DNA from 2 places in the Methylobacterium flocculans genome. Region 1 is predicted to be linked to the other one. Evidence: predicted binding sites of a transcription regulator. Region 1 holds the regulator's gene; the other holds the start of a gene.

Region 1 (4,411 bases):
CAGACCGGCTTCCTGATGACGCCCTGGCCCATCGCCATCGCGCTGACGGCGCCGATCTCGGGGCGCCTCGCCGACCGCTACGCGCCGGGGCTGCTCGGCGGCCTCGGCCTCGCCCTGATGGCCACGGGGCTCGCCGCCATCGCGCTGTTGCCGGAGGGCGCCTCGCACCTCGACATCGGCTGGCGCCTGACCCTGTGCGGCCTCGGCTTCGGTCTGTTCCAATCCCCCAACAACAAGGTCATCATCACGAGCGCGCCCCGCGACCGCAGCGGCGGGGCGAGCGGCATGCAATCGACCGCCCGCCTCACCGGCCAGTCCTTCGGGGCCGCCCTGGTGGCGGTGATCTTCGGCCTGCACCAGGGGGCGCCCCCCGCCGGGCCGGTCTCCGCCACCCTGTGGTGCGCCGTGGGGCTCGCCGCCTTCGGCGCGGTGGCGAGCGTGCTGCGGCGCCAGCCGGAGGGGTGACGGCGGAGCGCGCAGGCTTTGCGCCGGAGGCATGACCGCCGATCGCACCAACGGTCGCGCCGGGCGTTGACCCGGCAATTCCCACGCGAGGACGAGTCCATGAACATCGACCTGTCGGGCCGGCGCGCCCTCGTCACCGGCTCCACGGGCGGCATCGGCTACGCCATCGCGAGGGCGCTCGCAGAGATGGGCGCCACCGTGGCGATCAACGGGCGCACGCAGGACCGGGTCCGCGACGCCATCGACCGCCTCAAGCGCGAGACGGGCCATGCGGGCTTCATCGGCGCGCCGGGCGACGTGGCCAACCCGGACGGCACCGCCCGCGTGGTCGCGGGCCTGCCGGACATCGACATCCTGGTGAACAACACGGGCATCTTCGAGCCGAAACCCTTCTTCGAGATCCCGGACGAGGATTGGCACCGCTTCTTCGAGACCAACGTGATGAGCGGGGTGCGCCTGTCGCGTGCCTATACGCCCGGCATGGTCCAGCGCGGCTGGGGCCGCGTGGTCTTCATCTCCAGCGAATCGGGCGTGAACATCCCGGTGGAGATGGTGCATTACGGCATGACGAAGACGGCCCAACTCGCCGTCGCGCGCGGCCTCGCCGAGACGGTCGCGGGCAGCGGCGTCACCGTGAACAGCGTCCTGCCCGGGCCGACCCTCTCGGAGGGCGTCGCCGATTTCATGCGGAGCATGGCGCCGGCATCGGGAGGCGGCGAGGTCGATCTCGACGCGGCGGGCCGGGCCTTCGTGGCCGAACACCGCCCGACCTCGCTGATCGGGCGGCTCGCCACCGTCGAGGAGGTGGCCAGCATGGTGGCCTACGTCTGCAGCCCGGCCGCCAGCGCCACCAGCGGCGCGGCCCTGCGGGTCGATGGCGGCACGGTGCGCAGCATCGTCTGAACGCGGACGGGCCCGATGCCGGACTTTTTCCGCGCACGCGGGATCAGGGTCCGGCCGCGGGGGTCAACGCCAGCCGGAAATGTTGCCGCCTACTCCCCCTCGAACATCTCGTCGAAGGAGTAGCCCGAGCCGCGTACGGTGCGGATCGGGTCGCTCTGGCGCGGGCGGTTCAGCGCCTTGCGCAGGCGGCCCACATGGACGTCCACGGTGCGTTCGTCGATGTAGACGTCGTGGCCCCAGACCCCGTCGAGGAGTTGCTCGCGGGAGAAGACCCGGCCGGGGCTCTGCATCAGGAATTCGAGGAGCTTGAACTCGGTGGGTCCGAGATGGATCTCCCGGCCCTCGCGACGGATGCGGTGGCTGACCCGGTCGAGCTCGATGTCGCCCGCCACCAGCAGGTTGGCCACGTGCGCGGGCTTCGCCCGGCGCAGCAGCGCGCGCACGCGGGCGAGCAGTTCCGGCACCGAGAACGGCTTGACGATGTAGTCGTCCGCCCCCGTGCCGAGGCCCCGGATGCGGTCGCCCTCCTCGCCCCGGGCGGTGAGCATGATCACCGGCAGGCGCTCGGTCTCGCGCCGCGCCCGGATGCGCCGGCACAGTTCGATGCCGGAGAGGGCCGGCAGCATCCAGTCGAGGAGGACGAGGTCGGGCACCTGCTCCTGCAGGCGCAGGTCGGCCTCGTCGCCCCGCGCGGCCGAGTCGACGATGAAGCCCTCGGCCTCGAGGTTGTAGCGGAGGAGGAGGGTCAGGGCCTCCTCGTCCTCGACGATCAGGATACGCGTACTCATCCGTGTGCTTTCCGTGCGGCGCGATCCTCAGACCGCGCCGGGCATCTCCACCGTCGCGTAGTTGGAGGCGTCGTTCTTCGGACGCTCCCGCTCCGCCAGCAGGTTCTCGCCGGTGACGAGGTAGTGGATCGTCTCGGCGATGTTGGTGGTGTGGTCGCCGATGCGCTCGATGTTCTTGGCCACGAACAGGAGGTGCGTGCAGAACGAGATGTTGCGCGGATCCTCCATCATGTAGGTCAGGAGCTCGCGGAACAGCGAGTTGTAGAGCGCGTCGATGGCGTCGTCCCGCTCCCACACGTCGAGCGCCGCCTTGGTGTCGCGGCCCGCATAGGCGTCGAGCACGTCCTTGAGCTGCTCCTGCACCAGGTCGCTCATGTGCTGGACGCCGATGACGATCTTCTGCGGCTGGATCTGGTCGGCGATCGCCACCACGCGCTTGGCGATGTTCTTGGCGAGATCGCCGATGCGCTCGATGTCGTTCGAGACGCGGATGGCCGTGACCGTCTCGCGCAGGTCGATCGCCAGGGGCTGGCGCCGGGCGATGAGCAGGATCGCCCGCTCCTCGATCTCGCGCTGGAGGATATCGAGGCGCACGTCGGCGCCGATCACCGCCTGGGCGAGGACGGCGTCCCGGCGCACCAGGGCCTGGCTCGCTTCCGCCATCATCTTCTCGGCGATGCCGCCCATCTCGGAGATCGAGCGGCGCAGATTTTCAAGGTCCGTGTCGTAGGACTTGACGATGTGGTCGGACATGGGGGTCGCACTCCGCGATCGGGCCCGCCTGTCCGGGGGCCGCCAGGGCGATGGGGTCGGGCGCGGACCGGGGAAAGGTCCGCCACGGGCCGCCGTGGATCAGCCGAACCGGCCGGTGATGTAGTCCTGGGTCTGGCGCTTCTCCGGGTTCATGAAGATGCGCGTGGTCGGGCCGAACTCCACGAGTTCGCCGAGATACATGAAGGCGGTGAACTGCGAGATGCGCGCGGCCTGCTGCATGTTGTGCGTCACGATGACGATCGTGAATTCGGAGCGCAACTGCTCGATCAGCTCCTCGATGCGGCCCGTCGAGATCGGGTCGAGGGCCGAGGTCGGCTCGTCGAACAGGATGACCTCGGGGCGCTGGGCCACGGTGCGGGCGATGCAGAGGCGCTGCTGCTGACCGCCGGACAGGCCCATGCCGGACTGCTTGAGCTTGTCCTTGACCTCGTCCCAGAGGGCGGCCTTGCGCAGGGATTCCTCGACGCGGACGTCGAGGTCGGCCTTGGGCAGCTTCTCGTAGAGGCGCAGGCCGAAGGCGACGTTGTCGTAGATCGACATCGGGAAGGGCGTCGGCTTCTGGAACACCATGCCGATACGCGAGCGCAACTCGTTCAGGTCGACCTTGGCATCGAGGACGTTCTGGCCGTCGAGGAGGATCTCGCCTTCCGCGCGCTGCTCCGGATAGAGGCTGTAGATCCGGTTGAAGGTGCGCAGAAGGGTCGACTTCCCGCAGCCCGACGGGCCGATCAGCGCCGTGACCTGGCGATCGTGGAAGTTGAGGTTGACCGACTTCAGGCCGTGGAAGCTGCCGTAGTAGAAGTTCAGGTCCCTGACGGCGATGCGGACCGGGGAATTCTCGTCGGCCTTGTGGCGTCCGGTGAGCTGCGCTTGGGTGATCGCGGGGGCGGCGTTCATCGGTTCGGCATCCTGTCGATCGAAGATGGGAGAGGGCAAGGCGGCGCGCTGAGGGTCAGCGCGACCGATCGGTCTTGATGACGAAGCGGGCCACGACCGACAGGGCGAGGATCGTGATGGTGATGAGGAGGGCGCCGGCCCAGGCGAGCTGCTGCCAGTTCGGGTAGGGCGAGAGCGCGAACTGGTAGATCATCACCGGAAGGTTCGGGATGCCGCCCATGAGGTCGGCGCGGAACCAGCTGTTGTTGTTGAGCGCGGTGAACAGCAGGGGCGCGGTCTCGCCGGCGATGCGGGCGAGCGCCAGGATGATGCCGGTGACGATGCCGGCGCTGGCGCCGCGCCAGGTGATGCTCTTGATGACGATGGAGGGGGGCGCGCCGAGCGCCGCGCCGGCCTCGCGCAGGGTCGAGGGCACGAGGCGCAGCATGTCCTCGGTGGTGCGCACGATGACCGGGGTGGCGATGATCGCGAGCGCCACCGCGCCGGCCCAGCCCGAATAGGTCCCCATCGGGCGCACCATCAGGGTGTAGACGAACAGGCCGATGAGGATGGAGGGCGCCGAGAGCAGGATGTCGTTGAGGAAG
Region 2 (4,411 bases), 250 kb from region 1:
CGGCTGGAGAAGCTCCACCTGCTGCCCGCCTCGCAGACCCGCGACAAGGACGCGCTCACCGACGAGGGCGTGGCCCGCGTGATGGACGAACTGCGTGAGAAGTTCGACTGGGTGATCTGCGACTCGCCGGCCGGCATCGAGCGCGGCGCGACGCTCGCCATGCGCCACGCGGACGTCGCCGTCGTGGTGACCAACCCGGAAGTCTCCTCGGTGCGCGATTCCGATCGCATCATCGGGCTCCTCGACTCCAAGACGCTCAAGGCCGAGCGCGGCGAGACGATGGAGAAGCACCTCATCCTCACCCGCTACGACCCCGCCCGGGCCGATCGCGGCGACATGCTGAAGATCGAGGACGTGCTCGAGATCCTCTCGATCCCGCTGCTCGCCATCATCCCCGAGAGCACGGAAGTGCTGCGCGCCTCCAACGTCGGCTGCCCGGTCACCCTGAACAACCCGCTCTGCGCCCCGGCCCGCGCCTACACCGACGCCGTGCGCCGCCTCACCGGCGAAGCGGTCCCGATGTCGGTCCCCACCGACAAGAAGTCCTTCCTCGACAAACTCTTCACCCGGAGGGCAGCATGAGCCTCCTCAACATGTTCAACCGGCGCGGATCGGCGCCGGTCGCCCGCGACCGCCTGCAACTCATCCTCGCCCATGAACGGGCGGGGGCCGGCGGCTCCGATCTCGTGATGGTGCTGCGCGAGGAGATTCTCGCCGTCATCGCCAAGCATGTCGAGGTTCACCGCGACAAGGTCCAGATCCGCCTCGACCGCGGGCAGGACATGTCGACCCTCGATATCGACATCGAGCTGCCGCTCACGCCGGCCAAGGCCGGCGGAGCCAGGGGCATGGAGAAGGCTGCCAAGGTCGCCGAGGCGAAGGCCTCGGAGGCCAAGGCCACCGAGGCCAAGCTCAGCGACGGCAAGGCCAAGGCGACGAAGCTCGCCGCCGCATGAGATCCCCACCAGCGTCCCGGCCGGCACACGCCGTCAGGCACCGATGAACAACCCGGCGAGCGTCGCGCTCGTCAGGTTGGACAGGGTGCCGGCCAGGATCGCGCGAAGCCCGAAGCGGGCGATCTCCGCCCTGCGTTCCGGCGCGAGGCTCCCCAAGCTCGCGAGCTGGATCGCCACCGAGGTGAGGTTGGCAAAGCCGCAGAGCGCGAAGCACAGGATCGCGGCCGTGCGCGGATCGAGGCTCCCCGCCTTCAGGACCGGTGAGAGCTGCGCGTAGGCCAGGAATTCGTTGAAGGCGATCTTCTGCCCCAGCGCCCCGCCGACGAGGCCGGCCTGGTCCCAGGGCACGCCCATCAGCCAGGCGAGCGGTGCGAAGACCGGCCCGAGCATGCCCTCGATGCTGAGCGCCGGATAGCCGACAAGGCCGCCCGTCCAGCCCATGAGACCGTTCGCCAAGGCGATGAGCCCTGTGAAGGCGATGAGCATCGCCCCCACCGACACCGCCACGGCCAGACCCTTCTGGGTGCCGTCCGCCGCCGCCTCGATGACGTTGACGGCGCGCGTCTCGCCGAAGGTGACCTGCGTGCTCGTCACCCGGGTCGGCTCCGTCGTCGGCACCAGGATCTTGGCGTAGAGGAGCCCGCCCGGAATCGCCATCACGCTGGCGGCGAGCAGGTACTCCATCGGCACGCCGAGCGCCGCGTAGCCAGCGAGAATCGTCCCCGCCGTGGAGGCGGCCCCGCTCGACATCACCGCGAAGAGTTCGGCCGAGGTCAGCGCCATCAGGAACGGTCGCAGCGCGATGGCGATCTCGCTCTGGCCGATGGCGATGGTGATCACCGCCGAGAAGGTCTCGATGCGCGAGGTGCCGAGCACCCGCTGCAGCACGGCGCCGATGGCGCGGGCCGCCGCCTGCATCACCCCGACATGGTAGAGCACCGCGATCAGCGCCGAGACGTAGATGATCTGCGGCAGGATCCGCAGGGCCAGGATGAAGCCGCTGCCGCCGAACAATTCGAACATCCGGGGCTCGACGAGCCCGCCGAACAGGAAGGCGGTGCCCCGGTCGCCGTAGTTCAGCACGGTCTGGACGAAGGAGGCTGCCGCCGCGAGTCCCGTGCGGCCCAGCGGCACGAACAGCACCAGGGCCCCCAGTGCCACCTGGAGCGCGAGGGCCGAGACCACCACGCGGGGCGCGATGGCGCGCCGGTTGGTGGAGAACAGCACGCCGATGGCGAGGAGCAGGATCAGGCTCGCACCCGCGTGAAGAAGCTTCTCGACCATGCCGCCCCGCTGTTTTTTCGGTAGCGAGCAAGCCCGATGCCGCGCGGCGTGTCGCGGGGAAAATCGGTGCGGCCCACCGGGTTCGGATGGCCGACCGGCCTGCACCCCGTCCCTCGGCAGGCGAGGCGAGGGGGGATGCCTGCCCTCGCTCGGGTCACGGACCCGCCCGAGCGTCATGACAGTGTCGCGGGCGCTTGCGATCCAGCGCCGCGACCGCCGGACATTTGCCGGCAACAGGGCCGGTTCCGGATGCAGCGCCTCCTCACCGACACCACTGCCCTGCCGGGCCTGCTCTTTGCCATGCGCTTCGACGCGCAGGGGCACGGGCACCTGCTGGCGCCGAGCGACGAGATCCCGGAGCCGGTCACAGAGGGCTTCCTCTGGCTCCACCTCGACCTGGTGGATGCGCGCCTCGATCGCCTCATCGCCGCCGGGCACCTCGGCCCGCCGGCGCTGGCCGCCGCCACCTTTGCCCGGGACGGCCACCAGCGCGTGGTCATCGAGGGCAGCGATCTCGGCCTCGTCATCGCCGACCGCGCGCGGGAATTCGACGGCCGTATCGAGGAGGAGCCGGCCGGGCGCCTGCATTGCGTGCTCGGCGCCCGCCTCCTCGTCAGCGGTCGACGCCACGCCACGGCGGCGGCCGAGGCCGCCCGCGACGTGGTGCTGGCCGGTCGGCTCGTGCCGACACCGGCCGCGCTGCTGGAGATCTTCGTCACCGGCGTCGCCGCCGCCCTCGACGCCTCGGCCCGGCGCTTCTCCGACGAACTCGATACCATCGAGGACCGGATGCTCGACGAGGACCAGCCCGACGATGCCCGGCCGCTGGCGCCGATCCGCCGGCAGGCCGTGCGCCAGCAGCGTCAGCTCGCGGGCCTGAGCGCCGTCTTCCACCGCCTCGAAGCCGAGACCGAGGAGGCGGACGACGCCCTGCCGGAGGCGGTGGTGAGCATGGCCGCCCGCGTGGTCCAGCGCCTCGATTCGCTCCACCGCGACATGCTGGTCCTGTCCGAGCGCAGCCGCCTGCTGCAGGACGAGATCGCCGGGCGCACCGCCGCCGAGACCAACCGGCAGCTCTTCACGCTGTCGATCCTCACCGCCCTGTTCCTGCCGCCCACCCTGGTGACCGGCGTGTTCGGCATGAACACCAAGGGGTTGTTCCTCGGCGATTTCGAGAACGGCTCGCTCCTCGCCCTCGTGCTCTGCGCCACTGCGGCGCTGGCCGTCTACGGGGTGATCCGCCGACTCGGACTCGTCAAACGCCGCGCCTCGCCGTAAGCGGGCGTCCTGAAATCACCGCGATCCCCGTGGCCTCGTCATCGAAGCGTCACGTCCCATCGCGAACGCTGCGCGCCAGCCAATTCCGGAGCCTTACCCCGCATGGACTTCTTCCGCCGCTTCACCGTCCTGATGTGCGCGCCGAACTTCGACCCCGACGATCTCGAGGGCGTGCGCGTCCAGCAGATCATCGGCTCGGTCGAGAAGCTCGGCTTCGAGGTGGTGCGGGCCCGGCGCGTGGAGGACGCGGCCATCGCGGTCCAGACCGATTCCGCCATCGGCTGCATGGTGGTGGACTGGGGCAAGCGCGGGCTCGACGGCAAGGCGGCGGCGCTGATCAATCTCATGCGCAAGCGCGGGCTGGAAATGCCCATCGTGATCATGGTCCGCCGCAAGCGCCTCGAGGATATCCCCGTCGAGGTGCTCGACTTCATCGACGGCTACATCTTCCTGGCCGAAGAGACCCCGGACTACATCGCCCGCGGCCTGGTGAGCCGCGTGAAGCAGTACGCCGAGACCCTGAAGACGCCGTTCTTCGGCGCGCTGGTCGACTATGCCGAGCAGGGCAACCAGCTCTGGACCTGCCCGGGCCACAACGGCGGCATCTTCTACAATCGCTCGCCGATCGGACGCATCTTCGTGGAGCATCTCGGCGAGGCGGTGTTTCGCGACGACCTCGACAATTCGGTGCTCGATCTCGGCGACCTCCTCGTCCACGAGGGACCGGCCCTGAAGGCACAGAAGGAAGCCGCCGTCATCTTCGGGGCGGAGAAGACCTACTTCGTCCTCAACGGCACCTCGGCCTCGAACAAGATCGTGCTCTCGGCCCTGGTGGCGGAGGGCGACCTCGTGCTGTTCGACCGCAACAACCACAAGGCGGCGCATCACGGCGC

Evidence for each region. The regulator PhoB, encoded in region 1, activates phosphate uptake and scavenging genes when phosphate is short. The targets are predictions, from matches to a motif close to TGTCATNNANCTGTCAT.
Region 2: a site for PhoB is predicted at 2,412-2,428, ahead of OF380_RS09785 (CorA family divalent cation transporter). Genes of this name have one in related genera too.

Annotation. Positions count from the first base shown of each region.
Region 1 is NZ_CP107532.1:2,365,684-2,370,094, reverse strand. Features, by position in the region: gene OF380_RS10970 (MFS transporter) at 1-465, shown strand, start outside; gene OF380_RS10965 (SDR family NAD(P)-dependent oxidoreductase) at 565-1,368, shown strand; gene phoB (phosphate regulon transcriptional regulator PhoB) at 1,458-2,156, opposite strand; gene phoU (phosphate signaling complex protein PhoU) at 2,184-2,909, opposite strand; gene pstB (phosphate ABC transporter ATP-binding protein PstB) at 3,009-3,827, opposite strand; gene pstA (phosphate ABC transporter permease PstA) at 3,883-4,411, opposite strand, start outside.
Region 2 is NZ_CP107532.1:2,120,131-2,124,541, forward strand. Features, by position in the region: gene minD (septum site-determining protein MinD) at 1-582, shown strand, start outside; partial or broken gene minE (cell division topological specificity factor MinE) at 579-842, shown strand; gene OF380_RS09780 (NupC/NupG family nucleoside CNT transporter) at 990-2,240, opposite strand; gene OF380_RS09785 (CorA family divalent cation transporter) at 2,490-3,518, shown strand; gene OF380_RS09790 (Orn/Lys/Arg family decarboxylase) at 3,621-4,411, shown strand, end outside.